Regions from separate parts of the Streptomyces sp. PU-14G genome, predicted to be linked through region 2. Evidence: riboswitches for the same ligand, from Rfam matches in the RefSeq annotation. Region 2 holds a riboswitch; each other region holds the start of a gene.
The links. Region 2 has a riboswitch for thiamine pyrophosphate ahead of thiO (glycine oxidase ThiO). Riboswitches for the same ligand answer to the same signal wherever they lie in the genome.
Positions count from the first base shown of each region.

Region 1: linked by a shared signal. The riboswitch ahead of AB8Z75_RS11110 (thiamine ABC transporter substrate binding subunit) and the one ahead of thiO (glycine oxidase ThiO) in region 2 are both predicted to bind thiamine pyrophosphate.
Region 3: linked by a shared signal. The riboswitch ahead of thiC (phosphomethylpyrimidine synthase ThiC) and the one ahead of thiO (glycine oxidase ThiO) in region 2 are both predicted to bind thiamine pyrophosphate.

Region 1 is NZ_JASKYT010000067.1:5,644-8,900, reverse strand. It holds gene AB8Z75_RS11115 (ABC transporter permease) at 1-862, opposite strand, end outside; gene AB8Z75_RS11110 (thiamine ABC transporter substrate binding subunit) at 922-1,998, opposite strand; TPP riboswitch at 1,994-2,106, opposite strand; gene rlmN (23S rRNA (adenine(2503)-C(2))-methyltransferase RlmN) at 2,243-3,257, opposite strand, start outside.
Region 2 is NZ_JASKYT010000186.1:10,145-13,401, reverse strand. It holds gene AB8Z75_RS21060 (thiazole synthase) at 1-642, opposite strand, end outside; gene thiS (sulfur carrier protein ThiS) at 651-872, opposite strand; gene thiO (glycine oxidase ThiO) at 869-2,059, opposite strand; TPP riboswitch at 2,056-2,170, opposite strand; gene AB8Z75_RS21045 (NAD(P)/FAD-dependent oxidoreductase) at 2,339-3,257, shown strand, end outside.
Region 3 is NZ_JASKYT010000335.1:548-3,804, reverse strand. It holds gene AB8Z75_RS27860 (YibE/F family protein) at 1-1,487, opposite strand, end outside; TPP riboswitch at 1,766-1,899, shown strand; gene thiC (phosphomethylpyrimidine synthase ThiC) at 1,892-3,257, shown strand, end outside.

The sequences.
Region 1 (3,257 bases), on a different contig from region 2:
GCACGAGGATCACGGCCAGTACGCAGCACAGCACCGTCCACTGGCCGGCCCCCGCCGGGCGCCGTGCGGTGTGTTCCGCAGGCAGGAGGCGGAGCGCCGTCTCCCGCTTTCTCAGTGACCAGGCGTGCACGGCCAGCAGGGCCGCCACGGCGACGAACTGGAGCAGCGTCAGCACCGCGGCGGTCGGCAGGTCCAACAGGGAGGCGGTCTGGCGGTAGATCTCCACCTCCAGCGTGGCGAAGCGCGGCCCGCCGAGCACCTGGATGACGCCGAAGCTGGTGAAGGTGAACAGGAAGACGATGAGGGCCGCGGCACCGACGGACGGCGCCAACGCGGGCAGGGTGACACGCCGCCACGCGGTGAACCGTCCGGCGCCCAGCATCCGTGCCGCCTCCTCCTGGCGCGGGTCCAACTGGGACCAGAAACCGCCGACCGTACGGACGACGACGGCGTAGTTGAGGACCACGTGTGCCAGCAGAATGGCCCACACGCTGGTGTCCAGGCGCAGTCCGAACCACGCGTCAAGGGCCCCTCCGCGCCCGGCGAGCGCGAGGATCGCGGAGCCGATGACGACGGTCGGCAGGACGAACGGCACGGTCACCACCGCGCGCAACAGCCGCTTGCCGGGGAAGTCGAGCCGCGCGAAGACCCAGGCGGCGGGCAGCGCCAGGGCGAGGGTCAAAGCTGTGGAGGCGGCTGCCTGCCACACGGTGAACCACAGCACCTTCAGAGTCCCGGCGTCACCGAGCACCTGCCCGAGCCGCTCCAGGTGCCAGTGGCTGCCGGCACGCAGCCCGCGCCCGACGATCGCGGCGACGGGGTAGCCGAAGAAGACGGCGAAGAACGCCACCGGCACGGCCATCAGCCCGAGCCGCACCCAAGTGCCCCGGTCCCGGGGGCGGCGGGTGCGGCTTCCGGGGGCTATTTCACGGCGAGCGAGGTCCACGTCTTGATCCACCGCTCACGGTTCTTGGTGATCTTTTCGGGGGGAAGAGTGGCCGGATCCTCGATGGTCTGGCCGTACTTGGTGAACAGCTGCGGCAACTCCGCGTCCTCGCGGACCGGGCTGACGAACATCTGCAGCGGCAGGTCCTCCTGGAACCGCTTGCCGAGCAGGAAGTCGAGCAGCTTCTTGCCGCCCTTGGTGTTCTTCGCCCCGGCGAGCAGTCCGGCGTACTCGGTCTGCCCGAAGCACGTCCCCTTCGCGACGCCTGTGGGCGCCTGCGCGGGCGGGTTCTTGTCACCCAGCACCTCGACGGGCGGGCTGGAGGCGTAGGAGACGACGAGAGGCTTGTCGCCCTTGCCCTTGCCGCCGCGTGACCCGGTGAAGCGGTCGTTGTAGGCCTGCTCCCAGCCGTCGACGACCTCCACACCGTTGGCCCGCAGCTTCTTCCAGTAGCCCTGCCAGCCCTTCTCGCCGTACTCGGCGATGCTCGCCAGGACGAAGGCCAGCCCGGGCGAGGAGGTGGCGGCGTCCTCGGTCACCAGGAGGTCCTTGTAGCGGGGCTTGGTCAGGTCGTCCAGGGTGCGCGGGGGTTCGAGTTTCTTGTCCGCGAACCACGCGCGGTCGTAGTTGACGCACACCTCGCCGGTGTCGACGGGGGTGACCCGGTGCTTCTTCCGGTCGGCCTGGAGCCGTTCGGGAACCTTGTCCAGCCCCTTGGCCCGGTACGGCGTGAAGACGCCCCGGTCGAGGGGGCGGGAGAGGAGGGTGTTGTCGACGCCGAAGAAGACGTCTCCCTGCGGGTTGCCCTTGTTGAGGACGGCCTGGTTGACGGCGGCTCCGGCGTCGCCGCCACGGAGCACCTTGACCTTGTAGCCGGTCTTCTTGGTGAAGTCCCGAAGAACGGACTTGGAGACGGCGAAGGAGTCATGCGTGACGAGAGTGACCGTCTTGGAGTCCCCGCCGCCGCCCGAGCCGCCGCAAGCGGTGGCGAGAAGGGCGAGGGTGAGGGCGGCTGTGGTGGCAGCGGCGGCGCGCCGCACGTGCGTGTTCATCAAGGCATCGACTTCCTACCCGGCATGACCCGGGCGAGGTTCGAGGGTCTGCGGCACGTACGGGACGGCCGCACTCTCAGCGCTGTGAGCGCTCCCCTGTCGGCTGTTCGGTTGTGTGCGGATACCGGCCGGTCGGTGGCGAGCCGGCATCAGCGGTCGGTCGCAGCCGGTTTCGACTGCGCGGTGGGGTGCCGTTCGGGCACACCCCATCGAACAGTACCAGCCGGGCCCAACTACACGGTCGTCAGCGTTCCGTCGCCGCGAGCTGGCCGCACGCTCCATCGATCTCCTGGCCCCGGGTGTCCCGGACGGTCACCGCCACACCGTGCGAGGCGAGCGTCCGCACGAACTCGGCCTCGTCCTCGGGGCGGGAGGCGGTCCACTTCGAGCCGGGCGTCGGGTTGAGCGGGATGAGGTTGACGTGCACCCGCTTGCCCTTCAGCAGCCGCCCCAGCAGGTCGGCACGCCACGCCTGGTCGTTGATGTCCCTGATCAGGGCGTACTCGATGGAGACCCGGCGCCCGGACTTGGCCGCGTACTCCCAGGCCGCGTCCAGCACCTCCCTGACCTTCCAGCGGGTGTTGACGGGGACGAGGGTGTCGCGCAGCTCGTCGTCGGGGGCGTGCAGCGAGACCGCCAGGCGGCATTTGAAGCCCTCGTCGGCGAAGCGCAGCATGGCCGGAACCAGACCCACGGTGGAGACGGTGATGCCCCGCTGCGAGATTCCCAGCCCGTCCGGCTCCGGGTCGGTCAGCCTGCGGATCGCCCCGATGACCCGCTTGTAGTTCGCCAGCGGTTCGCCCATGCCCATGAAGACGATGTTCGACAACCGCGCCGGACCACCCGGCACCTCGCCGTCCCGCAGCGCACGCATACCGTCGACGATCTGGTGGACGATCTCGGCGGTGGACAGGTTGCGGTCCAGCCCTGCCTGGCCGGTCGCGCAGAACGGGCAGTTCATGCCGCAGCCGGCCTGTGAGCTGATGCACATGGTGACCCGGTCCGGGTAGCGCATCAGCACGGACTCCACCAGCGTTCCGTCGTGCAGCTTCCACAGCGTCTTACGGGTGGCATCGTCGTCACAGCTGATGTGCCGCACCACGCTCATCAGCTCGGGCAGCAGCTCGGCGGCCAGCTTCTCGCGGGCAGCGGCGGGGATGTCCGTCCACTGCTCGGGGCGGTGCTCCAGCCGCGCGAAGTAGTGCTGGGAGAGCTGCTTGGCGCGGAACGGCTTCTCCCCCGCCGCGGCAACGGCGTCC
Region 2 (3,257 bases):
CTGGGCCCGCGTCACCGCGGAGGCCAGCATCACGGCGGAGCAGCCGAGTTCCATGGCGAGGGCGACGTCGGAGGCGGTGCCGGCCCCGGCGTCCAGGATGACGGGGATCGTGGCCCGTTCGGTGATGAGGTGGAAGTTGTGGGGGTTGCGGATGCCGAGTCCGGACCCGATGGGGGAGCCGAGCGGCATGATCGCGGCGCAGCCGACGTCCTCGAGTTTGCGGGCGAGGACGGGGTCGTCGTTGGTGTAGGGCAGCACGGTGAAGCCGTCGTCGACCAGGGTCTCGGCGGCGTCGAGGAGTTCGACGGGGTCGGGCAGCAGGGTGCGTTCGTCGGCGATGACCTCGAGCTTGACCCAGTCGGTGCCCAGCGCTTCGCGCGCGAGCCGCGCGGTGAGCACGGCTTCTCCCGCCGTGTAGCAGCCCGCGGTGTTGGGCAGGACGCGGATGCCGTGCCGTTCGAGTACGGACAGTACGGAGCCGCTGACGGACGGGTCGAGGCGCCGCATGGCGACGGTGGTCAGTTCGGTGCCCGAGGCGAGCAGGGATTTCTCCAGCACGTCCAGGCTGGGGGCGCCGCCGGTGCCCATGATCAGGCGGGAGTTGAGGGTGGTGTCGCCTATGGTCAGCGGATCGTCGGCCATGGTGGTGCTCAGCCTCCCTGGACTGCGGTGAGTACTTCGACGCGGTCGCCCTCGCCGAGCGCGGTGGTGGCCCAGCTGCCGCGGGGGACGACGTCCTCGTTGAGCGCGGCGGCCACCCCTGAGGGTGCGGCGGTGAGGGCGGTCACGAGCTGGTCGAGGGTGGTCCCCTCCGTCAGCCGGCGGGGTTCGCCGTTGACGGAGACGGTGACCTGCGCGGTGGTGGAGGTCATGCGGTCTGCTCCTGCGGCTCGGGGGCGGGGGACGTGGCGAAGCGGTCCGGGGTGAACGCCCGGGCGAGGGGCGGCAGCTCGCCGTCGGCCAGCAGCTCGGCCAGCACGTCGCCGGTGAGCGGGGTGAGCAGCACGCCGTTGCGGTGGTGTCCGGTGGCCAGGTGGAGCCCGGGCAGGGCGGTGGGGCCGAGCAGGGGCGCGTTGTCGGGGGAGCTGGGGCGCAGGCCCGCGACGGTTTCGGCCAGTGGCAGTTCGGTGACGCCGGGCACGAGTTCGTGCGCGTCCCGCAGCAGTTCGTAGACGCCGCCCGCGGTGACGGTGGTGTCCCAGCCCAGTTCCTCGCTGGTGGCGCCGACGACCAGTTCGCCGTTCTCGCGCGGCACCAGGTAGAGCGCCCCGCCGCGGACGACGGCGCGGACGGTCCGGGAGAGGAACGGCCCGCGGGCGCCACCGGACGCCGGCATCCGCAGCCGCAGCACCTGGCCCTTGACGGGGCGGACCGGCACCGGCACGTGGGCGGGCACGCCGTCGAGCGTGCCGCTGCGCGAGCCGAGCGCGAGGACGGTCTGGCCAGCGGACACCTCGCCGCCGTCGGCGGTGGCGGCGCCCACGGCCCGGCCGCCGGCGACCAGGAGCCGCCTCGCCGTGGTCCGCCGGAAGGCGACTCCCGCGTGTGCGCAGGCCCGCAGCAGGGCCGCGGCCAGGCGGCGCGGGTCGATCTGGTGGTCGCCGTCGACGCGGACCCCGCCGCGTACGGACGGCGCCAGCATCGGCTCCAGGCGGCGGCATTCGCGCCCGGTCAGCCACTCGGAGCGCAGGCCGCACCGCTGTTGCAGCGCGTGCAGCTCGCTCAGGTGGGCGCGGTCGTCGGCGTCGAGCGCGACGGCGAGGGTGCCGCAGGCGCGGTGGCCGACGTCGAGTCCTGACGCCTCTTCCAGCTCGGCGACGAAGCCGGGGTAGCGGGCGGCGGAGGCGAGGTTGAGGTCGAGGAGTGTCTCCTCGCCGTAGTGCAGTTCGGTGACGGCCGCGAGCATGCCGGCCGCGACCTGTGCCGCGCCGCCGCCGGGCTCGGGGTCGACGACGGTGACGCGTAGCCCGCGCCGGGCGGCGCGCCAGGCGGTGACCAGGCCGATGAGGCCGCCGCCGAGGACGAGGACGTCGGGGTGGCCCGAGTGCGTGTCGCGCATGGGGATGCCGCTGCTCCCTTCGCCGGAATGACCCGGATCAGGTTCGGACGGTCGGAGGCCGTCTCAGCCTCCCTCTCAGCCCGGTGCGTCCGGGCTCCCGCGTGTGCTGGGTGTACGGGGGCCAGCCTACTGCGGTGCTCAGCCCCGGGGTAAGGGCCTCGGCCGGTGGTCGTAGCCGATCCCGGTCGGCCGTCCGAGGGCGGGCGGGCCCCACCGGCATACAGTGAGCGCGTGAGTGGGAGCGGAGAGCAGCAGCGGGTCGTGATCGTGGGTGCCGGCATGGCGGGGGTGCAGACCGCCGTGCAGCTGCGGGAGCAGGGCTGGCCGGGGTCGGTGCGGCTGATCGGCGCCGAGCCGCACGCCCCCTACGACCGGCCGCCGCTGTCGAAGGCCGTGCTGCTGGGCACCGGCGAGGAGACCGAGGCGCCGCTCTTCGACATCGACTTCGCCGGTCTGGACATCGAGCTGGAGCTGGGCCGCGCCGTCACGGGGCTGCGTGCGGACGAGCGGCTGCTGGTCACCGACGCGGGACCCGTGCACTACGACCGCCTGGTCGTGGCGACCGGCGCGGAGCCGGTGGCGCTGCCCGGCAGCGAGGGTGTGCCGGGGGTGCACCTGCTGCGCACCCTGGACGATGCCAGGCGGCTGCGTCCGGTGCTGGCCGAGCGCGCCCGTGTCGTCGTGGTGGGGGCGGGCTGGATCGGTGCGGAGTTCGCGACGGCGGCGCGTGAGCGCGACTGCGAGGTGACGGTGGTCGAGGCCGCCGGCACGCCGCTGCCCGGCGCCCTGCCCGCGCTGGTCTCGGAGCCGATGCGGGCCTGGTACGCGCAGGCCGGGGTGGAGCTGCGTACCGGTGTGGCCGTCTCGGGCGTCGAGCGGGGTGCGGTGCTGCTGGCCGACGGGGACAGGCTGGCGGCCGGCGCGGTCGTCGTCGGCATCGGCGCCCGCCCGGCCACCGGATGGCTGCGCGACTCCGGTGTCGAGCTGGGCCCCGACGGTGCGGTGCGCGCCGACTCCCGGCTGCGCGCTTCCCTGGCCGGGGTGTACGCGGTGGGGGACTGCGCCTCCTTCCCGTCGGCCCGCTACGGCGAGCGGCTGCTGGTCCACCACTGGGACAACGCGCTCCAGGGGCCGCGTACGGTGGCCGCGAACCTGCTGGCCGAGGGGCATGCCGACGGCGCGGCCGACAGCGTCGACT
Region 3 (3,257 bases), on a different contig from region 2:
GGTACGGCGGGCGGCGCCCCAGGCGGCGCGGAGCGCGGCGCTCCGCTTCCGCCCCGGTCCCCGTCCGCAGGCGCAGGCGTGGGCGTGGGCGCAGCCATGGACGAGGACGCGGCCCGCGAACGGTCGGCGGAGACGACCAGAGCCGCCAGCAGCGTCGTCACCGGCACCGAGGCGACAAGACCGATGGAGCCGACCAGGGTGCGGACGATCTCCTCGGCGACCACCTCGCTCGTGGCGACCATCGTCACGTCACTGCGCGCGATGGAGAACAGCAGCAGCAGCGGCAGCGCGGCACCCGCGTACGCCAGCACCAGCGTGTTGACGACGGACGCGATGTGATCCCGCCCGATGCGCATGGCGGAGCGGTAGATCTTGAGCCAGCTCGCCCCCGGATCCGCCTCCCGCAGCTCCCACACGGCCGACGTCTGGGTGACCGTCACGTCGTCCAGCACGCCGAGCGAGCCGATCAGCACCCCGGCCAGCAGCAGCCCCTGGATCTCGATGCCGGGATACAGCCCGTGCACCAGCCCCGTCTGGTCGTCGGTGTTGCCGGTCAGCTGGGCCCAGTCGATGAACAGCGACCCCAGCACTCCGATCAGCAGCAGCGACACCAGCGTCCCCAGCACCGCCACCGAGGTGCGGGCCGACAGCCCGTGGCACAGGTACAGCGTGGCCAGCATGATGGCGCTGCCCCCGATCACCGCCACCACCAGCGGATTCGACCCCTGGAGTATCGCCGGCAGGATGAACAGCGTCAGCACCGCGAAGCTGATGACCAGCCCGACCAGTGCCAACACCCCGCGCAACCGCCCCACCAGCACCACCACGAGCGCGAACACGACGGCGAGCAGCACCATGGGCACATCGCGATTGGTGTCGACGACGCTGTACTGCAGCTTGCGCGGCGCCTTCTCGGAGTACCCGACCACGACCTTCTGGCCGACCTCGTAGGTGCGGGTGGCATCCGGAGTGACGACCTCCGTGAAGGTGCGGCCCGCGTCCTTGCCCTCGGTGACCTCCACCGTCGCCTTGCGGCACGGGCCGTGCGCTCCCCCGCCCTGGCCCTGCGCGCCGCCCGCCGACTGCCCGGCCGAGCCGCCACCCGAAGCAGGCGGTGGCTGGCGGACGTTGACGTCACCGCAGTCGACCTCGACCAGCTTGGTCACCTTCGCACCGAACGTCGGCCGGTCGAAGCCGACACCCGAGTGATCGTGCGGGTGCCCTGGCGCCCCGCCGGGCCACAGCACCACCAGCCCTGCCAGCACCGCCACCGCGAACGGCACGAGCACGGCGGCGATCACCTTCCGCAAATGACGGGAGACGGGCGCCGCCGGCCCGTGCCCGTGCCCGTGCCCGTGCCCGTGGCCATGGGCGTGGCCGTGCCCGTTTCCTTGGGCGTGCCCGTGGGTGTGGCTTTGCCCATGAGCGTGCCCGTGCCCGTGGGCGTGACCGTGGTCTTGGCCGTACGCGGGGACTTGACCGTGCACGTGGCCTTGACCGTGCGCCTGCTGCGCGGGCGCGTAGCCGTAGCCCTCTCCCTGCACGGGTGCGTAGCCGTAGCCCTCTCCCTGCGCGGGTGCGGGTCCGTGAACCTCCCCCTGCACAGGGGGCCGGCCCGGCTCGGGAGGGTGGGCGGAGCCGGGCGCGGGGCCGCGGTGGGGCGTCGGTTGGTCCGGCGAGTGCGAGTGGGTCACCGACCGATCATCGCAAGAACGGCCATGCGGGGTGTTCAGTACGGGCGGTGTGCCGTTAGCGTAGAGACGCCTTTGCACATCGCGGGAGCTCCGAGCACGGGGCTGAGAGGGCGCTGACCTCCGTGATAAACCACGGAAGCCGCTGCGCCGACCGCCGAACCTGTTACCGGGTAATGCCGGCGTAGGGAGTGGGTCTCATGACCACGCAGGATGCACACGCGCGCCCCGAGAACACCTCGGACGCCACCGAGCCCGCGCAGCGCGCCATCGGCTCGCACAAGGGATATCTGCAAGGACCGCGCCCGGACATCCGGGTGCCCGTCCGACGCGTGCATCTCACCAACGGCAAGGACGTGACGCTCTACGACACCTCCGGGCCGTACACCGACCCCGCCATCGACACCGACGTGCGCCGCGGTCTCGCACCGCTGCGCGAGAACTGGATCATCCAGAGGGGGGACACCGAGGAGTACGCGGGCCGCGCACTGCGGCCCGAGGACGACGGACTCAAGCACACCAGCCCGCGCGGCGGACTGCTCCGGAGCGGATCGAGTGACCTGGCCGGCCTGGACGCCGTCTTCCCCGGCCGCCCACGCCAGCCGCGCCGGGGCCGCGACGGCGCCGCCGTCACCCAGCTCGCGTACGCCAAGCGGGGCGAGATCACACCGGAGATGGAGTACGTCGCACTCCGCGAGAACCTGACGCCCGAGTTCGTCAGGGACGAGATCGCGGGCGGCCGGGCCGTCCTCCCGGCCAACGTCAACCACCCCGAGACCGAGCCGATGATCATCGGGAAGAACTTCCTGGTGAAGGTCAACGCCAACATCGGCAACTCGGCCGTCACCTCCTCCATCGAGGAAGAGGTCGAGAAGATGACGTGGGCGACCCGCTGGGGCACCGACACCGTCATGGACCTGTCCACGGGACGCAACATCCACACCACCCGGGAATGGGTGCTGCGCAACTCCCCCGTCCCCATCGGCACCGTGCCGCTCTACCAGGCGCTGGAGAAGGTGGACGGCAAGGCCGAGGAGCTGTCCTGGGACGTGTACAAGGACACCGTCCTCGAACAGTGCGAACAGGGCGTCGACTACATGACGGTCCACGCCGGCGTGCTGCTGCGGTACGTGCCGCTGACAGCGCGCCGCAAGACCGGCATCGTCTCGCGCGGCGGCTCCATCATGGCCGCCTGGTGCCTCGCCCACCACAGGGAGAGCTTCCTGTACGAGCACTTCAGCGAGCTGTGCGAGATCCTGCGCGCCTACGACGTGACGTTCTCGCTCGGCGACGGGCTGCGCCCCGGATCGATCGCCGACGCCAACGACACCGCACAGATGGCCGAGTTGGACACCCTCGGCGAGCTCAACCGCATCGCCAAGGCGCACGACGTGCAGACCATGATCGAAGGCCCGGGACACGTCCCGATGCACAAGATCAAGGAGAACGTCGACCGGCAGCAGGAGGTCTGCGAAGAGGCCCCCTTCTACACCCTGGGGCCCCTCACCACGGACATCGCACCCGCCTACGACCACATCACCAGCGGCATCGGCGCCGCGATGATCG